2 regions of the Acidovorax sp. FW305-C-20-28 genome follow, and region 2 is predicted to be linked to the other one. Evidence: predicted binding sites of a transcription regulator. Region 2 holds the regulator's gene; the other holds the start of a gene.

Region 1 (15,754 bases), on a different contig from region 2:
GGCCCGACCAGTCGAGCGAGCAGTGCATGCAGATCATGAGCACCGGCCGCCTGCGCCACCTGCCCGTGGTGGACAACGGCAAGCTCGTGGGCATGATCTCCATCGGTGACCTGGTCAAGGACATCATCTCCGAGCAGAAATTCATCATCGAACAGCTGGAGCAGTACATCACAGGCACGCACTGAGCCTGCAAAAAAGGCGCTGACCGGGGCCGGCCAGCGCCTTGGGCGCGTGTGCTTGCGGCCGCGCCTCGCGGCGCGGGGTGTCAGGCTGCCTTCTCGACGTGCCCCTGGCGCGTGTAGAGAAAATCGATCACCGCCTTGCGGTAGTGCACGTACTGCGGGTCTTCGGCCAGCTCCACGCGCTTGCGCGGGCGCGGCAGGTCGACCTGCAGCACCTCGCCGATGGTGGCGGCAGGGCCGTTGGTCATCATCACGATCTTGTCGGACAGCAGCACGGCCTCGTCCACGTCGTGCGTCACCATGACCACGGTGCTCTGTGTGCGCGCCACGATCTCCAGCAGCTCGTCCTGCAGCTTGGCGCGCGTGAGGGCGTCCAGGGCGCCGAAGGGCTCGTCCATCAGCAGCACCTGGGGCTCCATCGACAGGGCGCGGGCGATGCCCACGCGCTGCTTCATGCCGCCCGAGATCTCGCCGGGGCGTTTCTGGCCTGCATGCGTCAGGCCCACCAGGGCCAGCGCGGCATCGGTGCGGGCCTTGAGCTGGGCCTTGTTCTCGCGGCCGCCGAACACCCGCTCCACGGCCAGGTAGATGTTGTCGAAGCAGGTCAGCCAGGGCAGCAGCGAGTGGTTCTGGAACACCACGGCGCGCTCGGGGCCGGGGCCCTTGATCTCCTTGTTGGCGCACAGCAGGGCGCCGGCCGTGGGCGTGGTCAGGCCGGCGATCAGGTTCAGGAGCGTCGACTTGCCGCAGCCCGAGTGGCCGATCAGGGCCACGAACTCGCCCTTGGCGATGGTCAGGTGGATGTCCCTGAGCGCCGGGAACAGGCCCTTGGCGGTCTTGAAGGTCTGCTCGACCCCGTGAACCTCGATGAACTTCGTGGAATGGGATGCGTGTGCTGCGGTGGTGTTCATGCCTTCACCTCTTCGAATGTGAATGCGGTGGCCAGCTTGATGAGCGCAAACTCCAGCGCCAGCCCCACGATGCCGATCACGAAGATCGCGATGATGATGTTCTTGACGTTCAGGTTGTTCCATTCGTCCCAGACCCAGAAGCCGATGCCCACGCCGCCGGTCAGCATCTCGGCGGCCACGATCACCAGCCAGGCCGTGCCCACGGCCAGGCGCACGCCGGTCAGCATGTAGGGCAGCACGGCGGGGAACAGGATCTTGGTGGCGATCTTCCACTCCGACAGGTTGAGCACGCGGGCCACGTTCATGTAGTCCTGCGGCACGCGCTGCACACCGACGGCGGTGTTGATGACCATGGGCCAGATGGAGCAGATGAAGATGGTCCAGATGGCCGCCGGGTTGGCGCCCTTGAACACCAGCAGGCCGATGGGCAGCCAGGCCAGCGGCGAGACCGGGCGCAGCAGGCTGATCAGCGGGTTGAACATGCACGACAGGAAGGAAAAGCGCCCGATCACGAAGCCGGCGGGAATGCCCACCAGCGCCGCCAGCCCGAAGCCCACGGCCACGCGTTCCAGTGACATCAGCACGTTCCAGCCCACGCCCTGGTCATTGGGGCCGTTGCGGTAGAACGGGTTGCTGAAGATCTCCACGGCCTGCGTCCAGGTTTCACGCGGGCTGGGGATGTTGCCGCCGGTGGTGGTGGAGACCACGGCCCACAGGCCGATGAGCAGGCCCAGGCCGCACAGCGGCGGCAGCACGGCCATCCAGAAGCTGCGCGAGAGCGCGGCCCAGTCGCGCGGGGAGCGGGTTGCGGGTGCGCTGGCGGGGGCTGGCTTGCGGGCCTCGGCCTGCACGGCCGTGCTGCGGGCAGGCGCTGCCGCGGCATCGGCCGGCAGTGCGGCGGGAGGGGAGTGGAAAACGGCACTGACCATGGTGGATCTCCTGTGCGGGTGGGAACGTGGGGCGATCGGGTGGCGGTGGATGCTCAGGCCTTGAGCTTGAAGCTGTCGGCGTACTTGGCGGGGTCCTTGCCGTCCCAGACCACGCCGTCCACGAGCTTGTGCGTGCGCATCTCGCTCTTGGGCAGCGGCGTCTTGGAGGCGGTGGCCGCCTGCTTGTAGACATCGGTGCGGTTGATGGCCTTGGCCACGCCGGCATAGTCGGGGTGGTCCTTGAGCAGGCCCCAGCGCTTGTGCTGGGTCAGGAACCACATGCCGTCCGACAGGTAGGGGAAGTTCACCGCGCCGTCGTTGTAGAACTTCATGTGGTTGGGGTCGTCCCAGGTCTTGCCCATGCCGTCCTGGTAGCGGCCCAGGATGCGCTGGTTGATGGCATCCACACCGGTGTTCACGTAGGCCTTGCCGGCAATGGTCTCGGCCATCTTGTTCTTGTTGGCCAGGCCTTCGTCGATCCAGCGGCCGGCCTCCAGGATGGCGGCGGTCACGGCGCGTGCCGTGTTGGGGTATTTCTGCACGAACTCCGAGGTCGTGCCCAGCACCTTCTCGGGGTGGTCTTTCCAGATGTCCTGGGTGGTGGTGGCGGTCACGCCGATGCCGTCCATGATGGCGCGGTGGTTCCAGGGCTCGCCCACGCAGAAGCCGTCCATGTTGCCCACGCGCATGTTGGCTACCATCTGCGGTGGCGGCACGGTGATGACCTTGGCGTCCTTCATCGGGTCGATGCCGTGTGCAGCCAGCCAGTAGTACAGCCACATGGCGTGCGTGCCCGTGGGGAAGGTCTGGGCAAAGGTGTATTCGCGCTTCTCGCTGGCCATCAGCTTGGCCAGGCCGGCGCCATTGACGGCACCCTTGTCGGCCAGCTTCTTAGACAGCGTGATGGCCTGGCCGTTGTGGTTCAGATTCATCAGCACGGCCATGTCCTTCTTGGGGCCGGCAATGCCCAGGTGCACGCCATACACCAGGCCGTAGAGCACGTGGGCGAAGTCCAGTTCGCCGTTGACCAGCTTGTCGCGCACACCGGCCCAACTGGCTTCCTTGGTGGGGATGATGGTCACGCCGTATTTCTTGTCGATGCCCAGCACCGAGGCCATCACCACGCTGGCGCAATCGGTCAGCGGGATGAAGCCGATCTTCACTTCCTTCTTCTCGGGCGCGTCCGAGCCCTGTGCATGCACGAGGGCGCGCAGGGCGGGGCTCACGCCGACGGCACCCACGGTGGCGGCCTGCAGCACGGTGCGGCGGTTGAGACTGGTTTTGAGCAGATCGGTCATGGTTGCTTCCCTGGTGGCTTGAAAAACAAAAAAGGCGTCCCCCCGGCGCCGGGCTGCTGCAACTTCAAAAAGAAAGTCACGCAGTGCCAAGCGCGGGTGGGGACGCCTCTGTCCGGTGGCGAGGGGTACCCGCCCGCCATTGGATGGATACCGCTCATCGAAGACCTTCGTTGGTCTTGTCCCGGTAATGCAAGCGCCGTGCCAGCCTTCTTGCTCGCCATGTTGCTATGTTTTTGATAGCGAAGAAGCCTTGTTTCAAAGGAGTTTCTGGCAGATGCACCATGGGGATGCAGGCGCCATGCACCGGGTTCGACTGCACAGGTGTTGTGCGGTGCACCATCGCGGGCATGCGCAGTGCGGTGGGCGGGCAGGAGTGGTGCGCCGCGCGTTGGCGGCGTCGCGCGCGATGCCCGCGGGGCTGTCAGCCCAGCAGATCGGCCACGTCGAGCATGCGCTGTGCGACGTCGACCAGCTTGAGGCCCTTGTCCATGGCCGTCTTGCGCAGCTTCTCGTACGCGGCCTGCTCGGTCAGGCCCTGGCGCTCCATCAGCAGGCCCTTGGCGCGGTCGATGGTCTTGCGGTCCTTGAGTTCGGTCTTGGCGTCGGCGAGCTCGGCACGCAGTGCCTGCTCGTGCTGGAAGCGCGCCATCGCCACGTCCAGGATGGGGCGGATGCGCTGGGGCGCCAGCCCGGCCACGATGTAGGCCGACACGCCGGCGGCCACCGCTGCTTTCACGTGCGAGGTGTCCTCGTCGTTGGTGAACATGACGATGGGGCGGCGCTCGTTGCGCGTGGCCATCACCACGTGTTCCAGCGCATCGCGGGCCTCGCTCTCGGCGTCCACGATGATGAGGTCGGGCTGCAATTGGGCCAGTCGCTCGCTCAGGAACACATCCGCCGGCAGTGTAGCCACTAGGTTGAAGTTGTTTTCCAGCAGGCCGATGCGCAGCGCCCGCGAGCGCTCTGCCTGCAGCAGGGCGTGCTCGTCATCGGGGTCGGTGACCGCCAGATCGGGGGCGACCACCACTATGCGCAAGGCCTCGTTCATGCCGTCAGCATAGCAAGATTTACGCCACAAATTGGTGCGCCGGGCTGGTGCAGACCGGGGTCTACCCTGGTTTTGGCGGGCCGCTGGCGGCGGGGGCCTGAAACTTGCTAATAGAGTGTGTATTGGGAGGGCATACCCGATAGCGCCTCTTTGCGGCGTCGCATATACATCCGGTCACATTGACACACTGATATGGAGTTTCCTGCATGAACCTGCCCATCGACCGGCGCCGATTCTCGGCCAGCCTGGCCTTCTCCGCCGTGGCCGCCACCGCCTTGCTGGCGGGCTGCGGCAAAGTGCCCGACACCATCAAGATCGGGGTGGCCCAGCCCCTGAGCGGCCCCCTGGCCGCCCTGGGCCAGGATTTGCTCAACGGGGTGAACCTGGCCGTGGCCGAGCTCAACAAGGGCGGCTACACCGTGGACGGCAAGCGCGTGACCCTGGAAGTGGTCTCGGTGGACGACAAGGCCGACGCCGCCACCGGCAAGACCGTGGCCCAGCAGCTGGTGGATGCCGGCGTGGTGGCGGTCATCGGCCACCTGAATTCGGGCGTGAGTATCGAGACCGCTCCCATCTACGCGGCCAAGGACATCCCGCAGATCGCCATCTCCACCAACCCCAAGTTCACGCAGCTGGGCTTTCCCACCACCTTCCGCATGGTGGCCAACGACACCCTGCAGGCGCGGGCCATCGGCTCGTTCGCGGCCACGCAGCTGGGCGCCAGCCGCTATGCCGCGCTCGACGACGGCACCCCCTATGGCAAGGGCCTGGCCGACGGCGCGGCCGAGCAGCTCAAGGCCGAAAAGCGCGAGGTCGTGGTGCGCAAGTCCTTCGACGACAAGACCACGGACTTCGAGGCCCTGGCCGGCGAGCTCAAGGCCGCCCGGGTGGAGGTGATCGTCTCCACGCTCAACGACTTCCAGGCCATCGCCCTGCTGGAGGCCCTGCGCAAGGCGGGCCACACCAAGGTGCGCCTGCTGGGCGGTGACACCATCAAGACCACCGACATGGCCAAGGGCGCGGGCATCGTGGAAGGCATCTACGCCACCTCGCCGGTGCTGGAGGCCAAGGAATTCACCACCGGCAAGCCTTTCCTCGAAAAGTACGTGGCCGAGTTCAAGAAGGCCCCGGCCTATGGCGGCCACTACAGCTACGACAGCACCTACGTGCTGTCCGCCGCGATCCAGAAGGCCAAGTCCGCCGCGCCCAAGGACATCACCAAGGCCATGCACAGCATCAACGGCTATGCCCCGGTGATCGGCACCATGACCTGGGACGACAAGGGTGAGCAGCGCTACGGCGCCGTGGGCGTGTACGAGCTGCGCGGTGGTGGGTGGGAACTGCGCATGCGCTCGGACCGCTGGTAAGAAGGGAGGGCCCGGGGAGGCCGGGGTGCCACTTTCGGTGCCTGGCAGGGCCGTGGCTGGCATACAGTAGGAGCACAAGCACCTTGTTGACTCCCCCCCGCCCACGCAGGAGCCCTGTTTGACCGCCCCTCTCGTCTATTGGATCACCGGCCTGCCGGCCGCAGGCAAGACCACCCTGGCCACCGCGCTGGCCGATGCCCTCCAGCAGGCCGGTGGCCGGGCCTGCGTGCTCGACGGCGATGAGCTGCGCAAGGGCCTGTGCTCGGACCTGGGGCTGTCGGCCGCCGACCGGGCCGAGAACATCCGCCGCGCCGGGGAGGTGGCGCGCCTGATGGCCCACAACGGCCTGACCGTGGTGTGCGCCTTTGTCTCCCCCTTCGAGGCAGACCGCCAGCGCGTGCGTGCCCTGTTTGCGCCCGGCGAATTCCATGAGATCCACCTGAGCACGCCCGTGGAAGAATGCGCCCGCCGCGACCCCAAGGGCCTGTACGCGCGTGCCAGGGCCGGGCTGATCACCGGCCTGACCGGCTTGGATGGGGCCTACGAGGTGCCAGGCGCACCCGAATCGCGCTTCGACACCCAGACCACGCCCCTCTCGTCCATGGTGCAGCAGCTGCTGGCGGCGCGCAGGGCGCAGCAGGCTGGCCTGCGCTCACAGGTGTAACGCTCGGATCTTTACCGGAACTTCCCGGAGGATCGTCCCTCAGAGTCTCGCCCCGTGTGCCTGGCGCTGCGGGGCGCGCCTGCACCTGTCGGCTCCACCCGCATGGCGGAGCTTGTAAAAAAGTTATTTTTTATAATCGAATGGTGAAGTGCCCTTGCGAACGCCGCGAGCCTGGTTCTCGTGGCGTTCAGGGGGCGCTTCTTTTTTGGGCTGTCCGTCGTCTGTTCCTGGAGTGGTTTTCAATGCGGTTTCTGCTTGTTCTGTGCCTTTCTGTGCTGGCCCCGTGGGCCCACGCCGCCAATTTCGTCTCGCTGCACCAGTCGGCGCTCAAGATCGCGCTGCCACCGGCCGCCGGCACCTACAACTACACCTTCGACAGCAAGATCGGTTTCAAGCAGCAGTACGCGCCCGAGGGGGTCACAGGCTGCGCCATCGGCTATGCCACGGGCGGCTGCGCCTTCCCTGGCGGTGGATCGCTGGCGCTGCCCGAGTTCACCAACTACCAGCTGCAGTACAAGGAATTCAAGGTCTTCATCCCTGCAGGCACCCGCTCGTTCATGTTCTCGGGCTATGCGCCCCAGCGCACCGAAGCGGCCTTTGCACTGCGCTACGGCGCGGCACCGGTGCGCGAAGCGGCCCTGAGCGCCGCGGAGTACGCCAACGTGCAGGCCACCGAGCACATCGACACCACGTTCGCGCGCCTGGTCAACGAGCCGGGTGACGACCACCTGGTGGTGCATGACGGCGGTGGCACGGTGCGCTTCGTCGGCGGGCAGCTCGATGCGAACAAGGGCAGCACGAGCCAGGGCAACTGGCTCTACATCCGCCAGATCAACGGCAGTCCGCTGTACGACGTGCAGGGCGCCATCGACGTGGACATGGCCCGGTACGCGGCCGGCTATGCGGCGATCACCTGGACCAGCTCGACCTACCCCGACCCGGTGGAGGGCCCGAGCCCTGCCGTGGGCACCAGCAGCACCACGGACCAGCAGGCGAGCGGCCAGGCCTCGGCGGTCGCCACGGTGTCGACGGCCGTGCTGTCCACGGCCGGCCAGCCGCTGCAACTGGGCATCACCCTGGCGCAGGCTGCCGCCGACGTCACAGCCAACCCCAAGATCAGCGCCTGGGTGGCGGCGCGCATTCCGGCCACGGGCTCCACGCCAGACCTGTGGTTCTTCCGCAAGGGCGATGGCACCTGGACCAGCCAGGTGCCGGCAGACACCGAGGGCATTGCCTTTGCGAGCCAGGTGACCAACGCTGCCACGCTGCAGTTCAAGCCCTCGCTGGACTTCACCGAAGCCGAGATGCGGGCAGCCAATGTCGAGGTCTACTTCGGCTACCGGGCCGGCAGCGCTGCCTTTGTGAACAAGGGCAAGGTCTGGCCGCAGTAAGCAAGCGCAGTCAGGTCGGGCTGGCGGGTGTGAAGAGGCGGTCCACGCGCTCGAACTCCTCGCGCTTGCGCCCGGCAGGCCAGTCGATGCGCTCCAACTGCTCCACATGCAGCGGCAGGTCGGCCATGCCATTGGCGGCGAACACGGCACGCACGGCGGCGTGTTCGCCGGCCGTGAGCGCCTGGGGCGCCTCGATCTGCAGCTGCAGCGTGCCGTCCGCGTACTGGCGCATGCGAAACGCGCGGATGGATTCGATGCGGCCCAGTTCATCACCCAGAAAGGGCATGGGCAGGGGCCCCCGTGCGGTGTGCACCAGGTGCCGGGTGCGGCCGCCCATGCGCGCGATCACAGGCAACACCATGCCGCAGCCGCAGGTCGGGCCCCACTCGGCGATGTCGCCCAGCTCGTAGCGCAGGATGGGCATGGCAAAGCTGTGCAGGCTGGTCACCAGCACCCGGCCCGACACACCCACAGGGCAGGGGCTGCCGTCGTCATCTACGATCTCCATGAGCGTGGTCGCGCCCAGCAGGTGCAGGTGTTCGTGCGTGGGGCACTGCAAGGCGATCCAGCCCGTCTCCTCGCAGGAGTAGCGGTCGATGATGGTTGCGCCAAAGGCCTGCCGGCACAGGGCGCGCTGGGCCGGTGTGACGCGCTCGGACTGCGAGATCACCTGCCGGATGGACAGCTGCACGCCGCGCGCAAGCGCCATGCGCGCCAGTTCGGCCGCGGCAAACGGGCTGCACTTGAGGTAGTCGGGTTGCTCCTGCAGCAGCCACTCGAGGTGCGATTCCATGCCGTGCTGGGTGATATTGCGCAGCACGCAGGGGCCGCGCAGACCCATGGCGGCGTACATGTCGCCCCAGGTGTCCTGCGTGCCATCGGTGAGGCCCGTGCCCAGCACGGCGATCTTGCCTCGGGCATCGCGCTGGTGCCACTGGGCTTCGAGCCAGGAAATGGCCGCATACAGGGGCGAGTACATGGCGCTGGCTTTTTCCACACGCACTGGCTCGCCAGTGGAGCCCGAGGTGACGGAGGCGGCCACATCCTCGTCCCTGAGCCCGGGCCAGCGCGCACGGGCGTCGGCAAAGTGCGCCTGCAGGTCGGCGCGCGTGAGCACAGGCAGGCGGGCTAGCACCGTGTGCGGCGATGCAGGCCAGCCGGCCGCTTCCAGCCGCTGGCGCCAGAAGGGCGAATGCTGGTGGGCATGGCGCATCAGCGTGTGCAGCTGGCGCTGCTGCAGGGCCTGGTACTCGGCGGGCGCCACGCGCTCCCAGGCGCGTACCTGCTGGGCCATGAGCAGCATCTGCGCCGTCTGGGGCGAATGGAAGTGGAGGGCGTCGGCCATGGAGGGGCGGGAGGCGTGCAGTGCGTGGGGTTGTCCGATTGTGGCGCCTCGCGGCGGGCGCAGGGCCTCTACACTTGAGGGCATGACGTTGTTGATACTGGGCATTGAGTCTTCCTGCGATGAAACCGGCGTGGCCCTGGTGGAGACGCGCACGGACGGCCAGGTGCCCGCACTGCTGTCGCATGCGCTGCACAGCCAGATCGAAATGCACCAGGCCTATGGCGGCGTGGTGCCCGAACTCGCCAGCCGCGACCACATCCGTCGCGTGCTGCCCCTGGCGACCCAGGTGCTGGGCGAATCGGGCAAGCACCTGGCCGATGTGGACGTGGTGGCCTATACGCGTGGCCCGGGCCTGGCCGGCGCGTTGCTGGTGGGCGCGGGCGTGGCTTGCGCCCTGGGTGCGTCTTTGGGCAAGCCCGTGCTGGGCGTGCACCACCTCGAGGGGCACCTGCTCTCGCCTTTTTTGAGCGCCGACCCGCCCGAGTTCCCCTTCGTCGCGCTGCTGGTCTCCGGCGGCCATACCCAGCTCATGCGTGTGGACGGCGTGGGCCACTACGAGATTTTGGGCGAAACCATCGACGACGCGGCCGGCGAGGCCTTCGACAAGTCGGCGAAGCTCATGGGCCTGGGCTACCCCGGCGGGCCTGCACTGTCGAAATTGGCCGAGCAGGGCGACCCTGCAGCCTTCAAGCTGCCGCGCCCGCTGCTGCACAGCGGCGACCTGGATTTCTCGTTCGCGGGCCTGAAGACCGCCGTGCTCACCCAGGCGAAGAAGCTCGGCGATGAACTCGAACCCCGCAAGGCCGACCTGGCCGCCAGCACCGAGGCCGCCATCGTCGAGGTGCTGGTGAAGAAGACCCTGGCGGCCATCAAGCAGACCGGCATGAAGCGCGTGGTCGTGGCCGGCGGCGTTGGCGCCAACCGCCACCTGCGCAAACAGCTCAACGAAGCCTGCGCCAAAAACAAGGTGCGCGTGCACTACCCCGAGCTGCACCTGTGCACCGACAACGGCGCCATGATCGCCATGGCCGCTGCGATGCGCCTGGAGTCGGGGCAGCAGCAGGCCTCGACCGAATACGCGTTTGATGTGAAGCCGCGCTGGCCGCTGGATTCGATCACGGCTGCAACCGCTTGAGCTGCGGCGTGCAGTGAAGCCCGCGTGCACGGGCTTCACTGGAAGCGTTTCATATTGGGTTGCAAAATGTTTTTATGTGATTGTTGACACACGGCGCTGTCGTGCCTGCCCCTAGGCTCCACGCATCTTTGTTGCCATGGAGTTTGTGATGCCTCAGACCATCTTCCTGGACCAGGCCGTTACCATATTGAACAGGGCGTTCAACGATGTGTCCCCCTCCTATGCCATGTTCAGCACCCAAGAGGCGCAACTCGTCTCTCTCGGGAGCAGCGCTTTCGCTCTGCAGTTCGGGACCAGCTTTGCGAGCCTGACGGAGGACGAGCTGTCCACCAAGATCCTGGGCAATCTCGGGGTGTTGCCCAATGCCGGTCTGCAAGCAGCCGTCAAGGACTATCTGGTTTCCGTAGGCAAGGCCAACGTCGGCATCGTTGCCCTGCAATTGGGCGATATCTTGTCGCGCCTTGAGAATGCCACGGGCGACATGGCTGGGTACAAGGCCGCCGCGGTGGCATGGAATGCCGAACTGGAGGCTTCGTTCCTGTATTCAGCCAATCCCGCCAACGTCGTGCCGTCACCCGCGGGCCCCATCGGCGACTTTGGCCGAACCTTGTCGCTGACAGCAGGCGATGACACCATCTCTTCCGCGCAGACCAGCAACTGGGGTGACACGATCCTGGCCCCTCTCAGTGGCATGTTGTCCAGTGCCGATTCCATCGATGGCGGCTTGGGCATCGACACCCTCAAGGCGACCCTGGCGGCAGACTCGTCCGTGGCGCCCACGCTCCAGAGCGTCGAAAAGGTGTTCATCACCGCGGGTGCAGGGGCCGAGTTCAGCGCAGCCGGTGCGACCGGGCTGGCGGAACTGCGGGTCGATGCCGCCGCTGGCCCCGCCTCCTTCTCCGGGGTGGGCCTGGCTACCGCCGTCGGTGTCCAGAACTCCGGCGCGGGGGGCGCATTGACCGTGCAGTTTGCGGGCGCCAGCGGACCGGCCGATTCCGCCAAGATCGTGTTCGCAGACGCTGCGGGCAACGACGAAATCATCGTCGCTGGCGTTGAGACCTTGCATGTACAGAGCACGGCAGGCAGCGTGGCGGCCACCACGACCAACCATGCCCGCATCACTGCTGCGCAGGCGGAGAAGATCGTGATCAGCGGCGTCCAGTCCCTGACCACCACCGTGTCGGGCGCCAAGCTGTCTGTGATCGACGCCTCGGGGATGTACATGGCGGCCCTGGACCTGACGCTTTCCGGAACCCAGGGGGTTTCCATTGCGTTGAACTCGCTGGCCGTGCACAAAGTCACCCTGGGTGCTGGCGCAGATACAGTGTCCATCGCCGGCCTGGCGGGCATGACGGCCCAGAACATGGACATCAGCACCTCGGCCACGCTGGCCGCTTCGGCCATCGAGGTGGCTGGTTTCCAGAGCGGTACCGATGTGCTCCAACTGGCCAGTGCCAGCATTGCGGCCAAGGCCGCGCCCGGCAATGCCGAGTTGGCAAGCATCGCAGCATCTTCCTCACTGCTGGTCGCAGCAACCCTGGCCGCCACCACGGCGGGCGCCAACAAGGCCATTGCCTTTCGCTATGGGGCAGACACCTACATCCTCGTGAACGACGGGGCGGCTGCGCTGGGTGAAAACGACAGCCTGATCAAGCTGACCGGAGTGACGGCCTTGGCCGATGCCTCGTGGACCTCGGCCTGATCGGTCTTTTACGGAGCTTTTGATGGCACAGAATTTTCTCGATGAGCCCTACGTCGTCACGACGATCCTGAACCGGGTGTTCAATGACCAGTCGCCTTCCTACACGGTGTACAACAACCAGTTGGCCTGGGTTGCTGCGAACGGTGTTCAGGCTTTCGCGTTGTCGTTCGGTGCGGGCTTTGCCGGTATGACAGAAGATGCCCTGTCCACCAAGCTTCTGGGCAACCTGGGCGTGCTGCCCAACGCGGGCCTGCAGAACGCCTTGCGGGATTACCTCGAAGCGGTGGGCAAGGCCAATGTCGGCATCGTCGCCCTGCAACTGGGCCAGATCCTATCGGGGCTGGAACATGCCACGGGCGACCAGGCCGTGTTCAATGCGGCAGCGGTAGCTTGGAACAAGGAACTGGTGGACTCCTACCATTACTCCAGCAATCCTGCCAACACCGGCTATACCGGGGGGGAGCCTGAGATGCCTGTCACGGGCATCACCATTGTGCTGACGTCCGGCGACGATGCGGTATCGCCGGCAGCGACCGAGGCCAAATTCAAGACCACGGCCAACAACGACACCATTCTTGCGCGCACGGCGGGGCTTCTTTCGACGGCCGACGCGATCGATGGCGCTGCGGGTGTCGACACGCTGATCGCGACCCTGGCCGCTGGCAGCACGGTGGCTCCACAACTGCGCAACATCGAGAAAATCTTCATCACCGCAGGATCGGGGGCCGCATTTGATGCCCACAGTGCCTCCGGCCTGCAGGAACTCCGGATCGATGCTGCCGAGGGCCCGGCCACGTTCTCGGGTGTCCAACTGGACACCGTCGTAGGCATCCAGAACTCCCTGGCCGGCGGTGCCTTGACAGTGAACTTCACCGGCGCTTCAGGCCCGGCGGATTCCGCCCATGTCGTGCTGGCCGATGCCACGGGCCATGACGAGATCATCGTGGCGAACGTCGAATTCCTGACCGTGAAAAGCACCGCCGGCACGGTGGCCGCCACCACGGCCAACCAGGCCAAGATCAGTGCGGCCCAGGCGCAAGGGATCGTCATCCTCGGCGACCAGGCCTTGACCACCACGGTGACCGGCGCGCAGGTGACCGGGGTCGATGCAACGGCACTGACCAAGGCCCTGGGGCTGACGCTCGCAGGCTCGAATGGCGTTGTCGTGTCGCTCAACGCCCAGGCTGCGCACACGATCAACCTGGGTGCCGGTGCCGACACCGTGAAAATCATCGGCCTGGCAGGCACTGAGGCCAAAGACCTCAACCTCAGCACGGCGGCCACGCTGGCTGCTTCGGCCATCGAAGTGTCCGGCTTTGCCAGCGGCACCGACTCGATCCAACTGGATGGCGCCAAGGCAACGGCCAAGGCGGCACCCGGCGCCACGGACCTTGCCAGCATTGCTGCATCGGCTTCGCTGTTGGAAGCCGCGTTGTTGGCTGCCACCACGGCAGGCGCCAACAAGGCCATCTCTTTTCGCTACGGTGCGGACACCTACATCCTGGTGAACGACTCCGCGGCTGCACTGGGTGTGAACGACAGCCTGGTCAAGCTGACTGGCGTGACGGCGCTGGCTGAAACCTCATGGACCTCGGCCTGATCGGCCGTTTGCGGAGCTTTTGATGGCACAGAACTTTCTTGATGATCCCCTCGTTGTCACAACGATCCTGAACCGGGTGTTCAACGACCAGTCACCTGCCTACGCGGTGTACAACAACGAGGTCGCAATGGCCGCGTCGATCGGCATCCCAGCGTTTGCGCTGTCATTTGGCCGTGGTCTCGGCTTTTCCAGCCAGACGGAAGCCCAGTTGTCCGCCAGGCTGCTTGGCAATCTGGGCGTGCTGCCCAATGCAGGCCTGCAGACTGCCTTGCGGGACTACATCGTGTCCGTGGGCAAGGCGAATGTGGGCATTGTGGCCCTACAGTTGGGCCAGATTCTTTCGGGGTTGGAGCATGCGACGGGCGATCAGGCCGTGTTCAATGCCGCAGCCGCTGCTTGGAACAAGGAACTGGTGGAGTCCCATGCCCACTCAAGCGACCCTGCCAACGTCTGGGCAGTGCCCAATGTTCCTGTATGGGGCGTCACCCTTACGCTGACCTCCGGCGACGATGCGGTATCGCCTGCCGCGGCAGATGTCCGGTTCAAGACCACTGCCGAGAATGACACCATTTTTGCAACCGTTGCGGGTTTCCTCTCCAGCGCCGATGCCGTCGACGGAGCGGAGGGCGTTGACACCCTGAGGGCGACCCTGTCCGCTGGTGCCACTGTAGCCCCAGTGTTGCGCAGTGTTGAAGCGGTCTACCTCACCGCCGGGGCGGGCGCCGAATTTTGTGCGGCGGGCACCATCGGGCTGGCGGAGCTTTGGATCAATGAAGCAAATACCACGGCCACGTTCTCGGGCGTGGCCCTGGGAACCGCCATTGGCATCCAGAACTCCTCGTCGGGCGGCACCTTGACCGTGAACTTCACGGACGTCTCGGGTCCAGCGGACGCTGCCAGCATCGTTTTGGCCGACTCCACGGGCAACGATGCAATCATTGTGGCGGGCATCGAAAACCTGAGCGTCAGGAGCACGACAGGGACCTTGATTGGCACCACGGTCAACAGTGCCCGAATCACTGCAGCCCAGGCGGAAAAAGTGGTCATCTCGGGCGACCAAGCCCTGACCACCACCGTGGCAGGTGCCCAGGTGTCCGTGATCGATGCAACGACATTGGGCAAGGCCCTGGGTCTGACACTCGCTGGCACCAGCGGGGTCGCCGTGACGGTCAACGCCCTGGCCGCCCACAAGATCACCTTGGGTGACGGGGCGGACACACTGAACATCATCGGCCTGGCAGGCACTGAGGCCAAGGACATCAACCTCAGCACGGCAGCCACTCTGGCCGCATCGGCCATCGAGGTGCGGGGCTTTTCGAGCGGCACCGATGTGATCCAGCTGCATGGCGCCTCCTCGACGGCCAAGGTAGCCCCGAGCGATGCGCAACTGGCCAGCATGGCTGCAGCAACTTCCCTGCTGGATGCCGTGTCATTGGCGGCAACCATTGCAGGCGCCAACGAAGCCATTGCCTTCCGCTACGGTGCGGACACCTACCTCCTGGTCAATGACAACGTGGCTGCATTGGGCGCGAATGACAGCTTGGTCAAGCTCACGGGCGTAGCGGCATTGGCCGATGCCTCGTGGTCCTCTGCCTGAGGGAACTCCTGGATGACCGTGGCCGCGCGATGTGCCGCGTGGTGTGGTCACGGCGGGCTGTCCGCGGATCTCCTGCGCGGGAGGGAGGGCAGCGCCTGGTTTCCAAAGGTTTCTTTGTGATCCCCGCCACACCCAAAGGGCGGGGCGCACCTTAGGCTCACAGGGCTCATCACAACACCAAGGGAGGAATGGATGCCTGTCCAAGTTTCTGGCACTTATGCCGACGTCACCATGCTCAACCGGGCGTTCAACGACCAGTCTCCCGCGAACGCTGTCTATGTCAACCAGGTGGCGGCGGTCGAGCCCATCGGCATCACGGCCTTTGCCCAGCGGTTCGGCGCCGGCTTTACTGCGCTGACCGAGGATGCGCTGTCCGCCAAGCTGCTGATGAACCTGGGCGTGCTGCCCAATGCGGGCTTGCAGACTGCATTGCGGGACTATCTTGTGTCTGTCGGCAAGGCCAATGTGGGCATCGTTGCACTGCAGTTGGGGCGCATCCTCTCGGGGCTTGAAAACGCCACCGGTGATCTGTCCGTCTATTCGGCGGCGGCGGTGAAATGGAACGACGAAGTGACCACCTCGTAC
Region 2 (15,754 bases):
AGCAGGGGTCGTACAGGGGCACGGGGTCATCGCCCAGCGGGTCCCAGCCGCTCGCGGCGATCATGGCTGCGGCCAGGGTTTCCTTGAGCGGGGCGTCGCCCTTGTCCTCGCGCCAGCCGCGCTTGAACAGCGGCTCGCCCGAGGTATCGATGTAGACCGTGGCCTCGTCAGTGGTCAGGTGCAGGTGGATGCGCACATCGGGCCACTGGGTGTTCACATCGGGCCGCACGCCCGTCTTGTGGCGAAAGCGGTCGGCCACCGCGTCCTTCACGCGCAAGCCGGCGAAGTTCAGGCTCTGCAGCGGGCTGTGCTGGGCCGTGACCTCCACCTTGAAGGTCTGGCGCGTGGTGAACCAGATCTCCCAGGCCACCTCGCTGGCGATGCCGTAGAGGTCGTTCTCGGAGCGGTAGGGCCGGTGCGCCAGTTGCACCAGCACGCGCTGCGCGAGGCGGCTGTGCAGGTTGAGCAGCAGCGCGTGGCGCCACGAGGCGCGCAGCAGCACACCGCCGCGGCCGACCAGTAGGTCCTGGCCCGTGAGGCCGGTGATGGCATGCACCTCGTCGGCGAGGTAGCCCTCGACACCGGCGGCGCAGGGAAGAAAGAGTTGGAGTTGGTTCATGGCACTGGGCGACAGGATACGCTCATGCGTGGGATGCGGCGCGCGCCAGCAGCAGCTGGCGGATGGATTCGGGGATGGGCGCCACCTTGCGGTCGCTGCGGCCGATGAAGACGATGCCCACCTTGCCGCGCGCCACTTCGCGGCCCGAGGTCTTCTCGGTCATGCGAAAGACCAGGTCGAAGCCATAGCGGTTGAGGTCGGCCGGCGCCATCTCCACGCGCATGGTCTCGCCGTGGAAGCCCTCGGACTTGTACTGCGCCACGATGTCGCCCACCACGGTGGACAGGCCGCCCACATCGGCCTCGGGGTAGCCCAGCGACTGGAAGAAGCGCACGCGCGCCTCGGACACCAGGCTCAGCAGCTGCGCGTTGTCCAGGTGCCCGCCCTGGTTGACGTGGCTGATGTAGATCTGCAGCTCGGTGGCAAAACCGAACTGCGCGGGAAGGTCGAAAACGATGCGGGCCATGGCGCGGGAAAACAGAAGGATCGGGAAAAGGCAGCGAACCGGGGACATGGCGCCCTGCGGAAAAGCCCGGCAAAGGGTATCGGGGGCTGCAAGGGTGCCCCATACGGGTGAGGCATGGCCCCAGCGGACCGCGGGGCGGCAGAAGTCTCTTATGCTCCCGGGATGCCGATTTTACCCGGAGCCCCCATGCACCCCCTGCGCTGCAGCCTGATCCTCGCCCTGGTGGTGGCCTCGCTCACAGGCACGGCACACGCCCAGACGCTCTACAAATCCGTGGACCCGAATGGCAAGGTGGTCTACAGCGACCAGCCGCCCGCGTCCGGTGCGGGGCACAAGACCATGAAGCTCGAAGCCCCGCCCATCAGCGTGGTGCCGGGCAACCCGCTGCCGCCGGCCGCGCCCGGCCAGGCCTCCGCAGGGGCCCCGGCTGCCGCGGCCCAGCCACGGGGCGAGGTCACTCTCTACATGGCCACCTGGTGCGGCTACTGCAAGGCGGCCAAGGCCTACCTGGGCGGCAAGGGCATCGCCTACCGCGAATTCGATGTGGACACCCCGACCGGCAAGGCCGCCTTCGCGCAGATCGGTGCGCGCGGCGTGCCGGTGCTGCTCACCAATGGCCAGCGGGTGAACGGTTTCAGCACCCAGTCCTACGACGCCGTCTTTGCCAAACGCCAATAAACACACCCCATGTTCCGTACCACCCTTGTTTCCATGGCCTTTGCGCTGTGCCTGCCCGTGCTTGCCGAAGAACTGCGCGTGCCCCTGCCCGGCCGCGACGACCTGGTGATGGACCTGCCGGCACCCTGGCGCGCCCAGGTGCGCCGCCCGCATGCGGAGTTGCCGCCCTCGGTGGCCATCAGCGGCCCGGACGCCAAGGTGCTGCAGATGCTCATCACGCCCATCTGGCCCGTGGGCAGTGCGCCCAAGGCTCCCACGGCCGAGGAGTTGCGGGCCCTGGTGCAGGCGGGCGCTGCCCGGGCCAAACCCAAGGCCGTCGAAAGCGATCTGCCCCTCCAGGACCTGGGCGCCCCGGGCAAGACGGGCTACTACTTCTCGGCCACCGACCGCGCGCCCGAACCCGATGGCTACAAGCACCTGACCCAGGGGGTGCTGGGCATGAACGAGCTGCGCGTGACCTTCACGGTGCTGGTCAACGGCGCACCGCAGGAGCCCACGGCCCAGGCTCTGGAATTGCTGCGCTCGCTGCGGCGTGCGCCGGCGACGAAGGCGCCCTGACCATGGCTCTGCCTGCCGTCCTCGGCACCGTGATGGTCTATGCACGCGACATGCAGCGCAGCGCCGCCTTCTACCGCGCGCACTTCGGGTTCGAGACCACGGGCGAGGTGGTGGTGGAGGGCTTGATCGAGCTGCACGCCCCCGGTGGCGGGGCTGGCATCCTCATCCACCAGGCGGCCAAAAGCGTGAAGCTCGGGCAGGCAGGGGTCAAGCTGTGCTTCCATGTGCCGGAAGTGGAGGCCTTCAAGGCCCAGGCGCTGGCGCAGGGGCTGGAGTTCGGACCCACGCACCAGGCCAAGGGCTATGCCTTCGCCAATGCCAAGGACCCGGACGGCAATGCCGTCAGCATCTCCAGCCGCGCCTTCCGCAACCTGCCCTGATCAGAGCGCTTTGCGCAGGTTGGCGGGTGCGATCTTGAGCGCTTCGCGGTACTTGGCCACGGTGCGGCGTGCGCATTCGATACCCTGCTCCTTGAGCATCTCGGCGATCTGGCTGTCCGACAGCGGCTTGGCCGGGCTTTCGGCCGCGACGAACTGCTTGATGAGCGCACGCACGGCCGTGCTCGATGCATTGCCGCCCGTCTCCGTACCCAGGCCCGAGCCGAAGAAGTACTTGAGCTCGTAGGTGCCGATGGGCGTGGCCATGTACTTGGCCGTGGTCACCCGGCTGATGGTGGACTCGTGCAGGCCCAGCTCGTCGGCAATGTCGCGCAGCACCAGCGGGCGCATGGCCAGCTCGCCATGGGTGAAGAAGCTCTTTTGCCGCTCCACGATGGCGCGCGAGACGCGCAGGATGGTGTCAAAGCGCTGCTGGATGTTCTTGATGAACCAGCGCGCCTCCTGCAGCCGCTGCTGCATGGCCTGGTGGCCCTCGCCGCCCTTGTGGCCGCGCAGGGCGCCGGCGTAGATGTCGTGCACGCGCAGGCGCGGCATCACGTCGGGGTTCAGCGCCACGATGAAATTGTGCTGGCCGTCGCGGCCGTTGGCGCGCCCGGCCTTGCGCACGATGACGTCGGGCACGATGATGTTGCGCTCCACATCGACGAACTTGCGGCCCGGGCGCGGCTCCAGCCGGGCGATCAGGGCCATGGCGGCGCGTGTGCGCTCCTCGCCGTCGCCGCACAGCTGGGTCAGGCGGCGGATGTCGCGGCGTGCCAGCATCTCCAGCGGCTGCTGGCACACGCGCAGCGCGGTCTGCACGGTGTCGGGGTCGGCATCGCTGTCCTCGTCGGCCGCCAGGGCCGAGAGCTGCAGCGTGAGGCATTCGCCCAGGTTGCGGGCGCCCACGCCCACGGGCTCCAAGCTCTGCAGCAGGCGCAGGGCCACGGTGAAGCGGTGCACCAGTTCCTCGATCTGCTCCAGATCGTCGGGGCCGGCCAGGGCGATGGCCAGCTCTTCCAGGGGCTCTTCGAGGTAGCCATCGTCGTTGAGCGATTCGATCAGGAAGCGCAGTGCGGCGCTGTCCACCTCGGACAGGCGCAGCGACAGGGCCTGGCGGTGCAGAAAGGCGGTCAGCGATTCGTGCGAGCGGGCCAGCTCGGTGGCATCGGCCTCGTCGCCTTCGCCATCGTTGCGGTTGCGGGCCGGCGCATCGCCGCCCCACTCGGCATCGTTGGGGGACACATCCACTGTGCCATCCCCGCTCCAGTCGGGCTCGTCGCTGGCGCTGCTGCCCAGTTCCCCATCGCCCTGGGGCGTGTCGGCCACGGACTCGCTCGGCGTGCTGCTGCCCGGGGCGTTGGAGTAGACCGCATCGTCGGAGCTGTACTCATCGGGCTGGGCCGGCGCATCGGCCGTGTCCACGCCGAACTCCTCGCGCGGCGCCTCGTCGGCATTGCGTTCGAGGAACGGATTTTCGTCGAGCATCTGCTCGACCTCCTGGCCCAGCTCCAGCGTGGACAGCTGCAGCAGCCGGATCGATTGCTGCAGCTGCGGCGTGAGCGCCAGGTGCTGCGATACGCGCAGCGACAGGCCGGGCTTCATCGCGCGTCCTTCCGGGACTGCAGCGAAGGCGGGTGGGCAAAGGGCGTCCGTTCCATCGTGGGGCTACATGCGGAAGTGTTCACCCAGGTAGACCCGGCGCACTTCGGCGTTGTCGACGATCTCGGACGGGGTTCCCTGGGCCAGCACGTGGCCGTCGCTGATGATGAAGGCGTGGTCGCAGATGCCCAGCGTCTCACGCACGTTGTGGTCGGTGATGAGCACGCCGATGCCGCGTGCCTTCAGGAAGCCGATGATGCGCTGGATCTCGATCACCGCGATGGGGTCGATGCCGGCAAACGGCTCGTCCAGCAGGATGAAGCGCGGCTGCGTGGCCAGCGCACGGGCGATCTCCACGCGGCGGCGCTCGCCGCCCGACAGGGCCAGTGCGGGCGAGGCACGCAGGTGCTCCACGCGCAGCTCGGTCAGCAGGGCCGTGAGGCGCTCCTCGATCACGGCACGCGCCAGGGGCTGGCCGTCCTCGCCGCGCTGCAGCTCGAGCACGGCGCGCACGTTTTCCTCGACCGTGAGCTTGCGAAAGATCGAGGCTTCCTGCGGCAGGTAGGACAGGCCCAGGCGCGAGCGCCGGTGGATGGGCATGTGGGCCACCGAATGGCCGTCGATGCGGATATCGCCGGCATCGCTGCGCACCAGGCCCACGATCATGTAGAACGAGGTGGTCTTGCCCGCGCCGTTGGGGCCGAGCAGCCCGACGACCTCGCCCTTTTGCACGACCAGCGAAACGTCCTTGACGACCTTGCGGCTGCCATAGGATTTTTCGAGGTGGTGCACCTCCAGCCGGCTTTCCGCCGGGGACGCGGCGACGGTGTTCACGGCAGCCTCGCTCACTTGGCGCCGCCGAGGGTGCTGCTGGGGCGCAGGGTGGTGCCGGAGGCCGGTGCGGCCGGTGCCGCGGCACCGGCCGGGGTTTCCTTGGGCGACAGGATGGCGCGCACGCGGCCACCGGGTGCGGGCGCGTCGCCCGCGGCATTGGTGCTGCTGCGTGGCTTGGCATCCACGGTGAACACGTCGGTCAGGTTGTTGTAGACGATGACCTGGCCGGTGATCTCATCGGTCAGCGTGGATTCGCGGAAGCGCCGCAGTTCCGCACGGGTGATGAACTTCACATTGTCGGCGCGGCCGTCGTATTCGATGACCTCGCTCTCGCCTTCGATGAACTCGTCGGGCGCGCCTGGCAGGGTGTCGCGCTTCTGGCGGAAGAAGGCGCGCTTGCCCGGCTCGGCGGTGACCACGCCGAACTGGTAGCCGTCCGCGTCCTGGCGCACGTCGAGCCGCGCACCGCGCAACACGATGGTGCCCTTGGTCATGACCACCCGGCCAGTGAACACGCTGGTCTGCTTGAGCTCATCGTGGCGCAGTGCGTCGGCCTCGATGTTCATGGGCTTGTTGCGGTCGGCCTTTTCGGCATGGGCCGCGGTCTGGACGACAGCCAGGGCCGCGAGGAGGAGGGTCGGGAGGATGCGGTAGTTCATAGGGCACGAATCTTGCAGATCATTGTAGCCACCCGTGGCGACACCCCATGAAAAAAGCCCGCATGTGCGGGCTTGGGTCGGCAGCAGGAGGTCGTCCCGCCAGGCCAGGGTCAGGCCTTGCGCGCCACACCCGCCAGTTGATCCACCACCTGCAGCACCACGGACATGCTGCCCGCCATCGTGCCGTCGGTGTAGTAGCGGCCGGCCACACCCATCGAGGGCACGCCTTCCACGCCGTAGGCGTCCTGCAGCTGCGAAGCACGGCGCACCTGGTTGGAGACCGTGAACGAGCTGTAGATTTCCTTGAACTTGGCCACGTCCACGCCCTGCGTGGCGATCCAGGCCATGATCTCCTCGTCCTTGGCGAGCTTGACCTTCTCGACGTGGATGGCGCGGAAGACCCGGGCATGCAGTTCGCCGACCTTGCCCATGCCTTCGAGCGTGTAGTACAGCTTTTGCAGCGGCACAAAGCTGGCATTGAAGGCCACGGGCACGCGGCGGATGGAAAGCTCCTTGGGAGCGGCCTTGATCCAGGCTTCCAGCGTGGGCTCGAAGGCGTTGCAGTGCGGGCAGGCGTACCAGAAGAATTCGATCACATCGACCTTGCCGGCCGGTGCATCGGGTGTGAGCGGCTTGTCGAGCTTGCGGTAGTCCTTGCCCTCCTTGAACTGGCGCGCCTGCGCAAGTGCGGGGGTGGCCACGGGCAGGGCCAGGGCGGATGCAGCCACTGCGGAAGCGGCAGACAGGGAAAACTCGCGGCGTTTCATGAAAAAGACACTCCTTGGTCTGGTGTTGGGGGTGTGAGCCACGCCCCTGGAAAAAGTTCAGGCGGGCAGCGGCCCGCCTGCACCGTCAGCGCTGCACCCGCACCAGGGCGGATTCCACGCCAGTGGTGTCCAGCTTGTCCTTGAGCTGGGCGGCGTCGTCACGCTTGGTGAAGGGCCCCACGCGCACACGGAACACCGTGCGGCCGTTCTGCTCACGCTCGCTCACGCGGGCCTCCCAGCCCAGCATGGCCAGCTTGGCACGCTGCGCGTCGGCATCGGCCTGGGTGCGGAAAGCCCCCGCCTGCACGAAGTAGTCGAAGGGGTCGGCGCTGTTGCCCGGCGCCGCAGCGGCCTTGGCGGCTGCCAGGTCGCCCAGCGGGTCGGCGCTGCCGGGCTTGGCGGCTGCAGCCGGCTTGGCCGAAGAGGCCGCGGCGGCCACGGCAGGCGCCGAGGCGGTGGGCGCGGGCGCCGGGGCCACGCCCGCCGTGGCGGGGGCAGACGCGGCAGCCGCAGGCGGCCGGGCCGGGTTCTTGCCGTACAGCGGCGAGTTCGGGTCCCAGTTCTTGTTCTTCTGCGCTTCGGCGGCGTCCTGTTCGGTGCCGCGCGCGCCGCCCTTGTTCAGGAAGGGCACGGGTACCTTGGTCACGTACACGGCCACCGCCAGCGCGGCCCCCAGGCCGAAGATCACGCCCACGATAAAGCCGATGATGGTTCCGCCCAGTTGCTTTTTCTTCATGGTAGTGGTTGCTTACATTCTGGCCGGAGCCGATACGCCCAGCACAGCCAGGCCATTGTGCAGTACCTGCGCGGTCGCGGCGACGAGCGCCAGGCGCGCGCGCTTGACCGCCTCGTCGTCCACCAGGATGCGCTCGGCGTCGTAGTAGCTGTGGTAGCTGGCCGCCAGGTCGCGCAGGTAGAAGGTCACGTCGTGCGGCGCCTCGCCCTCGGCGGCGGCGGTCAGCATCTCGGGGTACTTGGCCAGCTGCAGCATCAACGCCTGGGCCTGTTGGCCTTCCAGGGCGGACAGGTCCACGCCCTGGAGCGAGGCCACGTCGCCGCCGCCCTGCTCGGCCCAGCTGCGCAGCACCGAGCAGATGCGCGCATGCGCGTATTGCACGTAGTACACCGGGTTGTCGTTGTTCTGCGCCACGGCCAGATCCACGTCGAAGGTGTACTCGGTGTCGGGCTTGCGGCTGAGCAGGAAGAAACGCACGGCGTCCTTGCTGGTCCACTCGATCAGGTCGCGCAGGGTCACGTAGCTGCCCGCGCGCTTGCTGATCTTGACCTCTTCGCCGCCCTTGACCACGCGCACCATGGTGTGCAGCACATAGTCGGGGTAGCCCTGCGGGATGCCCACCTCGGCCGCCTGCAGGCCGGCACGCACGCGCGCGATGGTGCCGTGGTGGTCCGTGCCCTGGATGTTCACCACCTTGGTGTAGCCGCGCTCCCACTTGGCGATATGGTAGGCCACGTCGGGCACGAAGTAGGTGAACGTGCCATCCTTCTTGCGCATGACACGGTCCTTGTCGTCACCGTAGTCCGTGCTCTTGAGCCACAGGGCGCCGTCCTGCTCGTAGGTCTTGCCGTTGGCCACGAGCTTGCCCACCGTGGCCTCGACGCGGCCGCTGGTGTACAGGCTCGATTCGAGGTAGTACTCGTCGAACTTCAGGTTGAAGGCCTGCAGGTCCTTGTCCTGCTCGTTGCGCAGGTAGGCCACGGCGAACTGGCGGATCGACTCCACATCGTCCACGTCGCCGCTCGCGGTGTATTCGCGGTCATCGGCCTTGACGGTCTTCTTCGCGAGGAAATCGTTGGCGATGTCCTGGATGTAGTCGCCGTTGTAGAAGGCCTTGCTGGCCGGGTTGTCGGGGTCGGTGGGCCAGCATTCGTCGCCGGGCTTGAAACCCTTGGCGCGCAGCTGGGTGCTGTGGGTCAACGTCTGGATCTGCACGCCCGCGTCGTTGTAGTAGAACTCGCGGTGCACACTCCAGCCTTGCGTGGCGAACAGGTTGCAGATGGCGTCGCCCAGCGCGGCCTGGCGGCCGTGGCCCACGTGCAGCGGGCCCGTGGGGTTGGCCGAGACGAATTCGACCAGCACCTTGGCGCCGCGGTCGGCCTGGTAGCCGAAGCGCTCGCCGGCCGACAGCACCTCGCGCACCACCTCCTGCTTGGCGGCGGGCTTCAGGCGGATGTTCAGGAAGCCGGGGCCGGCGATCTCGATGGCATCCACCCAGCGCGTGAAGGCCGGCGTGGCCTCGAGCGCGGCCTTGAGCTGCTCGCCCAGCGCACGCGGGTTGAGCTTGAGCGGCTTGGCCAATTGCATGGCCGCCGTGCAGGCGAAATCGCCGTGCGCCGCCACCTTGGGGGATTCGAACGCCGCCTTGGCGCCTGCGCCAGGGGAAAGGGTGTCCAGCTCGGCCGCGAGCGCGGCCAGCAGATCGTGTTTGACAGAGAGCATCGGGGGATTTTACGGGGCCGGCCAAGGACGCCCTGGCCAGGTGTATGGCCCACGCCACCAAATCCGGCCCTGGCGGGCCCGCAAGGCGCTGCGTCTTCGCAACAGATCGTAAAGAATTCTTGCCGCCGGGCGCGCGTGTCAGCGCCGGCCGATGCCCGTACGTTGTAATCGGGCAATCCGATGTGGATTGCATCGGATGCCCTTACCACCGGAGCACTACATGAAAAAGCTTCTCTCCCTGACGGCCCTGGGCCTGGTTCTCTCGTTCGGCGCAGCGCATGCTGCCGATGCCCCTGCAGCCCCGGCCAAGGCCGCTGCACCGGCTGCAGCCGCCACCCCGGCAGCACCAGCGGCCTCTGCCGCCGCAGCGCCCACCAAGCAGCAGACCAAGATGGCCACCTGCAACGCCGAAGCGGCCGACAAGAAGGGCGATGAGCGCAAGGCCTTCATGAAGACCTGCCTGTCCAACAAGCCCGCCACCCAGCAGGACAAGATGAAGACCTGCAACGCCGAAGCCGCCGGCAAGAAGGGCGACGAGCGCAAGGCCTTCATGAGCGACTGCCTCAAGAAGTGAAGCCCTGAGCGGGATGCCCCGCCAGCCAAGACCAACCCGCCCGGCCTGCTGCCCGGCGGGTTTTCTTTTTCTACCAGCCGCGCGCCCAGAACACCGCGATCACGGCCACCACGGGGATCACATGGGCCTGCAGCATCACCAGGCGGCGCACGCGGGCGACCTCGGCCGCATCGGGCAGGCCGCCGTTGGCACGCAGTTGGCGCAGCCAGCGGCGAAAGGCGATGGTCGGGAAGATGGAGACGATGGCGATCGCCACCACCAGCGTGATCTTGAGGTGGAACATGGGCTGGGAGATGTACCAGGACATGCCCTTGACGCCGAAGAACACGCGCGCGAGCCCCGTGGCCACCAGCACCATGGCCGAGGCGGCGTAGATGGCGTCGAGCCGGGCCAGGCGCTCCACCACCGCGGCATTGAGCCATTCGGTGCGGCACAGCGCCGCCTGGCTCGACAGGAACACCACCAGGGTCAGTATGGCCACTATGTGCAGTGCGGCCAGTACGGCTTCGAGGGTCATCGCGGGTCCTTTGCTTGGGTCGTTTCGCGGCGATTGTGCGCGATGAACGGCCCGTGCGGGCAGGCGCCCTGCCCGACACCGGCAACCGCAGGCAAAAAAAGGGGCAGGCCCTTGCAGGCATGCCCCTTCGCTCCCCGCCAGGGGGCCGTCCGCGATCAGGCCACAGGACGCGCCAGGGCCGCCACGTCGGCGGGCACCACCGGGGAAGCCGCTGCAACGTCCGGCAGCGGATGGCCGTCGAGCGCGGCATTCAGGCGCTGGTAGTCGAGTGCGTTTTCCCAGCGCGAGACCACCACGGTGGCCACGGCATTGCCGATGAAGTTGGTCAGCGAGCGGCACTCGCTCATGAAGCGGTCCACGCCCAGGATCAGCGCCATGCCGGCCACGGGCACTTCGGGCACCACGGCCAGGGTGGCGGCCAGGGTGATGAAGCCCGCGCCCGTCACGCCCGCTGCGCCCTTGGAGCTGAGCATGGCCACGAGCAGCAGGGCAACCTGGTGGCCCAGCGTCAGCTCGGTGTTGGTGGCCTGGGCGATGAACAGCGCAGCCAGCGTCATGTAGATGTTGGTGCCGTCCAGGTTGAAGGAGTAGCCCGTGGGCACCACCAGGCCGACCACCGACTTGCTGCAGCCGGCCTTCTCCATCTTTTCCATCAGCGAGGGCAGCGCGGACTCGGACGACGAGGTGCCCAGCACCAGCAGCAGTTCGGCCTTGAGGTAGCGGCACAGCTTGAGCACCGAGAAGCCGCACAGGCGCGCCACGAAACCCAGCACCACCAGCACGAAGAGCAGCGAGGTGACGTAGAACGAACCCACCAGCCAGGCCAGGTTCACGAGCGAGCCCAGGCCGAATTTGCCGATGGTGAAGGCCATGGCGCCGAAGGCCCCCAGGGGTGCGGCCTTCATGACCAGGGCCACCACCTTGAACACGGGCGTGGTCAGCGCTTCGAGGAAGTTGAGCACCGGGCGGCCGGCCTCACCCACCATGGCCAGGCCGATGCCGAACAGCACGGCCACCAGCAGCACCTGCAGGATGTTGTCGCCCACGAAGGGGCTGACCAGGGTCTTGGGAATGATGTCCATGGCAAAGCCGGTGAGCGTCATCTCGTGCGACTTGGCCACGTAGGTCTTCACGGCCGTCTGGTCCAGGTCGGCCGGGTTGATGTTCATGCCCGCGCCGGGCTGCACCACGTTGGCCACCACCATGCCGACGATGAGCGCCAGCGTGGAGAAGAACAGGAAGTAGGCCATGGCCTTGCCAAACACGCGCCCCACGGAGGAGAGCTGCGACATGCCCGCGATGCCGGTCACGATGGTCAGGAAGATCACCGGGGCGATGATCATCTTCACCAGCTTGATGAAGGCGTCGCCCAGCGGCTTGAGCGCTTCGCCGTAGGCCGGCTCGAAATGGCCCAGCAGCACCCCAAGGACAATGGCGAGCACCACCTGGAAGTAGAGTTGGCGGTAGAACGGCAGGTGCACCGGTGGGGTGGCCTGGGCAGGAATGGCGTGCATGGGGGACTCCAGAAGTCACGGAAACCGCACCAGCGGGGTGCGTCGAGGCTGCCGTTTGTACCGCTGCACGCCGTTTCAGCAGATAGCTAATTGGTAGTAGTCGCTGGCGCTCCCATAGGGAGAACGCCCGCACGACCTAGTGGAAATACTTAGCCCCGCAGAAGCTGCGGCACACTCGCAGGCGCACCGCGCCGGTGCGGGCAGCCGCCCTCTTCCTGCCGGCGGCGCACCGAAAAACGCCCGCGGACACCCGCCCCTGCCATGCCCCTGCCCCACCGCCGCAAGTTCTGGACCGTGCTGACCCTGCTCGCCGGCATGGCGGCCAGCATGTTCGTGGCCGGGCAATGGGCCTGGCAGCACTCGCTCCACGAAGAGAGCGACAGCGTGCAGCGCCAACTGGCCCTGTACGGGCAGACACTCGGCCAACGCATCGACCGCTACCGCACCTTGCCCGAGGTGCTGGCACTGGACGCGCAGCTGTACGAGGCGCTGAGCCGGCCCCAGAGCCCGGCCGAGGTGGACGGGCTCAACCGCAAGCTGGAGCGTGCCAACGGCGCCAGCCAGTCCTCCACGCTGACCCTGATCAACCGCGAGGGCCTGGCCGTGGCGGCCAGCAACTGGCGCACGGCGACGAGCAACGTGGGCGTGGACTACAGCTTTCGCCCCTACGTGCAGCAGGCCCTGGCGCTGGGCAGCGGCAGCTTCTACGGCATCGGGGTGACGACGGGCGAGCCGGGCTACTTCCTGTCGCAGGCCATCCGCAACGCACAGGGTGAACCGCTGGGCCTGGTGGTGATCAAGATCGCGCTGCAGGAGCTGGAGCGCGAGTGGCTGCAGACCGAGGACATCGTGCTCGCCTCCGACGCGCATGGCGTGGTCTTCCTGGCGAGCCAGGATGCCTGGCGCTACCGGCTGCTCGAGCCCCTTTCCGATGCCGAGCGGCGCGAGCTGGCCACGACACGCCAGTACTCCGACCAGCCGCTGCGCCCGCTGGACTACCGGGTGGACGAGCACATGGACAACGGCGGCCGCCTGGTGCGCCTGCAGACCGCCGATCTGCCGGGCGTGCCCGGCCGCCTGCTGTGGCAGACCCAACCCCTGCCCGGAACCCCGTGGCAGCTGCACCTGGTGCACGAGACCCACAGCAGCGTGGCCGACAGCCGCTGGGCGGCCGCAGCTGGCGGCGGAGGCTGGCTGGCGCTGGCCCTGCTGGTGCTGTTCGTGCGCCAGCGCCAGCGCCTGGCCTCGCTGCGCCAGCGCAGCCGCCAGGAGCTGGAGACCGTGCTGCAGCAGCACGCCCAGGAGCTGCGCACCGCGCAGGACGGTATCGTGCAGGCCGCGCAGCAGGCGGCGCAGCAGACCGACACGGGCCTGTCGCGCAGCCTGGAGCACCTGCCGCAAGGCGTGGTCATCATCGATGCCGACCTGAACCTGGTGGCCTGGAATTCGCGCTATGTGCAGCTGTTCCGCTACCCCGCCGACCTGATGCAGGTGGGCCGGCCCATCGCGGAGCTGCTGCGCCACAACGCGCGCCGTGGCCTGCTGGGTGCGGGCCCGGTGGACGACGCCATCGAACGGCGCCTGTCGCACCTGCGTAGCGGCCTGCCCCACCTGCACGAGAGCGCCAAGGGCGATGGCACAGTGCTGGAGATCCGCGGCAACCCGCTGCCCGAAGGCGGCTTCGTGACCAGCTATGCCGACATCACGAGCTACAAGAACGCCGCGCGCGAACTGCGTTCGCTGGCCGATGCACTGGAGCAGCGCGTGGCCGACCGCACGCGCGACCTGGACGCGGCCCGGCGCGAGGCCGAGCAGGCCAACCGCTACAAGACGCGCTTCGTGGCGGCCGCCGTGCACGACCTGCTGCAGCCGTTGAACGCCGCGCGCATGTTCACCTCGCTGCTGCGCGGCCACCTGCACGACGAGGCCGGCCGGCATGCGGCCGACAGCATCGACGGGGCCCTGGCCGCGCAGGACGCCATCCTCAACAGCCTGCTCGACATCTCGCGCATGGAGTCGGGCCAGCTTGAGGTGCGCATCCACGACGTGGCCCTGGGCCCCTTGCTGCAGGTGCTGGCGCACAACTTCGGCGTGCTCGCCGAGAGCCAGGGCCTGCAGCTCTCGTGCGTGCCCACACGCCAGGTGGTGCGCACCGACGAGAACCTGCTGCGCCGCATCCTGCAGAACTTCGTCTCCAACGCCATCCGCTATAGCCGGCGCGGGCGCATCGTGGTGGGTTGCCGGCGCGTAGGCGACAGCCACCTGCGCATCGAGGTGCACGACCAAGGGCCGGGCATCCCCGAAGCGCTGCAGCGCGAGATCTTCGAGGAGTTCCGCCGCCTGGACGAAGGCCGTGCCGATGACCGGGGTGCCGGCCTGGGCCTGGCCATCGTGGAGCGCCTGGGCCGGCTGCTGGGCCACCCCATCGGGCTGCGCTCGCAACTGGGCCGGGGCAGTGTGTTCTGGGTGCTGGTGCCCCTGGGCGATGCGGCCGCCGTGCCGCAGACCCCGGCGCCCGCGACCACGCAGCAACCGCCCGAGGACGCACCGCTGCACGGCAGCAGCGCCTGGGTGATCGAGGACGACGGACCGACCTGCACCGCCACCCGGGCCCTGCTGGAACGCTGGGGCTGCCAGGTGCCCCTGGCCGGCGGCGCGGCTGAGGCGCTGGGCCAGGCCCGGCCCGGCCAGGCGCCCGAGCTGGTGCTGCTGGACGTGAACCTGGGGGCCGGCCACCACGGCCCGGACGTCTATGCGGCCCTGTGCCAGCGCTGGGGCCAGTCGCCCGCCGTGATCCTGGTGACGGCGGAGCGCGATGCCACCCTGCGGCGCCAGGCCGCCGAACGCGGCTGGGGCTTTCTGGCCAAGCCGGTGCGTGCGCCCGCGCTGCGTGCGCTGATGAGCCAGACCCTGCTGCGGCTGCGCGAGCGCTGAGCCGGCCTCAGGCGGAAGCGGCGTCTTCCGTCTCCAGGCCCTTGACCAGCACCGCGGCCTGGGTGCGGCTGTGGCAGGCGAGCTTGCGCAGCACGGCGGTGACATGCACCTTGACGGTGTTCTCGGCCAGCCCCATCTCGGCCGCGATCTGCTTGTTGAGCAGGCCATCGGCCAGGTAGAGCAGCACGCGGAACTGCTGGGGCGTGAGCTGTGCCAGGCGGGCGGCGAGTTCGGCATCGGCCTCGGAACGCTCGGCCGCCATGGGCGGGAACCAGCTGTCGCCGGCCAGCACCGCCTCGATGGCCGCGCCCATGGCCTCGGCCGGTGCGGACTTGGGAATGAAGCCCACGGCGCCGAACTGCTGGGCCCGGCGGATCACGCGCGGGTGGTCGTTGGACGAGATGATCACCACGGGCAGTTCCGGGTACTCGCCGCGCACGTGCAGCAGGGCCGAGAAGCCGCGGGCGCCGGGCATGCTCAGGTCCAGCAGCACCAGCTCGACCTCGGGATGCTCCTGCAAGGCGGCGCCCAACGTGGCCGCACTGGCCGCCTCCAGTGTGCGGAACTGGGGCAGGCGCTCGCGCAGCACATGCAGCACGGCGGTACGGAACAGGGGATGGTCATCGGCGACCAGGAGCGTGGGCTCGGACATGGAGTGCACAGTCTGCCACGGCCGGCACCGTGCATCCAGGCGCAAGACCCTGGTCAGGGGGCCGGCATGCCGCGCCAGAACGCGGGCTGCGCGTAATGGTGCTTGAGGAAGTCGATCCACAGCCGCACGCGCAGCGGCATGTGCTTGCGCTGGGGGAAGACCACGTAGATGCCATTGGGCGGCGCCGCAAAGTCCTCCAGCACCTCGACCAGGCGGCCGGCCGCGATCTCGGCCTCCACCTCCCAGGTGCTGCGCCAGGCAATGCCATAGCCGGCCAGGCACCAGTCGTGCAGCACCTGCCCGTCGGAGCAATCGAGCGGCCCGCCCGGCTTGAGGTGCACGACCTCGGTGCCGCCGCCTTCGAGCGGCATGCGAAAGGCCCAGCCCCGTGTCTGCGAGGCTTCGCTGGACAGGGTGAGGCAGTCGTGCGAGGGCAGTTCGCCCGGGTGGCGCGGGGCCGGGTGGTGCTGGAGGTAGCCGGGCGTGGCCACGCACAGCCGCCGGTTGTCGGCAATGCGCACGCTGACCAGGGAGGAGTCGGGCAG

What was found. Region 2 encodes sigma-54, which starts transcription at its own class of promoters, with help from an activator protein. Its sites were predicted from a motif close to TGGCANGNAANCTGCTTT; they were not measured.
Region 1: the regulator sigma-54 is predicted to act here: its motif matches at 3,507-3,524, upstream of AC3WOH_RS33275 (CmpA/NrtA family ABC transporter substrate-binding protein).

Annotation. Positions count from the first base shown of each region.
Region 1 is NZ_JBYSYM010000055.1:6,177-21,930, forward strand. Features, by position in the region: gene AC3WOH_RS33260 (CBS domain-containing protein) at 1-185, shown strand, start outside; gene AC3WOH_RS33265 (ABC transporter ATP-binding protein) at 266-1,093, opposite strand; gene ntrB (nitrate ABC transporter permease) at 1,090-2,022, opposite strand; gene AC3WOH_RS33275 (CmpA/NrtA family ABC transporter substrate-binding protein) at 2,076-3,320, opposite strand; gene AC3WOH_RS33280 (ANTAR domain-containing response regulator) at 3,742-4,368, opposite strand; gene AC3WOH_RS33285 (branched-chain amino acid ABC transporter substrate-binding protein) at 4,575-5,735, shown strand; gene cysC (adenylyl-sulfate kinase) at 5,854-6,399, shown strand; gene AC3WOH_RS33295 (hypothetical protein) at 6,642-7,790, shown strand; gene AC3WOH_RS33300 (phenylacetate--CoA ligase family protein) at 7,801-9,135, opposite strand; gene tsaD (tRNA (adenosine(37)-N6)-threonylcarbamoyltransferase complex transferase subunit TsaD) at 9,218-10,270, shown strand; gene AC3WOH_RS33310 (bluetail domain-containing putative surface protein) at 10,419-11,972, shown strand; gene AC3WOH_RS33315 (bluetail domain-containing putative surface protein) at 11,995-13,572, shown strand; gene AC3WOH_RS33320 (bluetail domain-containing putative surface protein) at 13,595-15,169, shown strand; gene AC3WOH_RS33325 (hypothetical protein) at 15,362-15,754, shown strand, end outside.
Region 2 is NZ_JBYSYM010000004.1:21,482-37,235, reverse strand. Features, by position in the region: gene AC3WOH_RS06640 (THUMP domain-containing class I SAM-dependent RNA methyltransferase) at 1-619, opposite strand, end outside; gene AC3WOH_RS06635 (acyl-CoA thioesterase) at 642-1,085, opposite strand; gene AC3WOH_RS06630 (glutaredoxin domain-containing protein) at 1,272-1,763, shown strand; gene AC3WOH_RS06625 (hypothetical protein) at 1,773-2,321, shown strand; gene AC3WOH_RS06620 (VOC family protein) at 2,324-2,701, shown strand; gene AC3WOH_RS06615 (RNA polymerase factor sigma-54) at 2,702-4,303, opposite strand; gene lptB (LPS export ABC transporter ATP-binding protein) at 4,367-5,134, opposite strand; gene lptA (lipopolysaccharide transport periplasmic protein LptA) at 5,146-5,793, opposite strand; gene AC3WOH_RS06600 (thiol:disulfide interchange protein DsbA/DsbL) at 5,904-6,560, opposite strand; gene AC3WOH_RS06595 (SPOR domain-containing protein) at 6,646-7,296, opposite strand; gene argS (arginine--tRNA ligase) at 7,309-9,018, opposite strand; gene AC3WOH_RS06585 (PsiF family protein) at 9,239-9,592, shown strand; gene AC3WOH_RS06580 (DUF2214 family protein) at 9,663-10,109, opposite strand; gene AC3WOH_RS06575 (dicarboxylate/amino acid:cation symporter) at 10,265-11,623, opposite strand; gene AC3WOH_RS06570 (hybrid sensor histidine kinase/response regulator) at 11,885-14,557, shown strand; gene AC3WOH_RS06565 (LuxR C-terminal-related transcriptional regulator) at 14,565-15,209, opposite strand; gene AC3WOH_RS06560 (LysR family transcriptional regulator) at 15,263-15,754, opposite strand, start outside.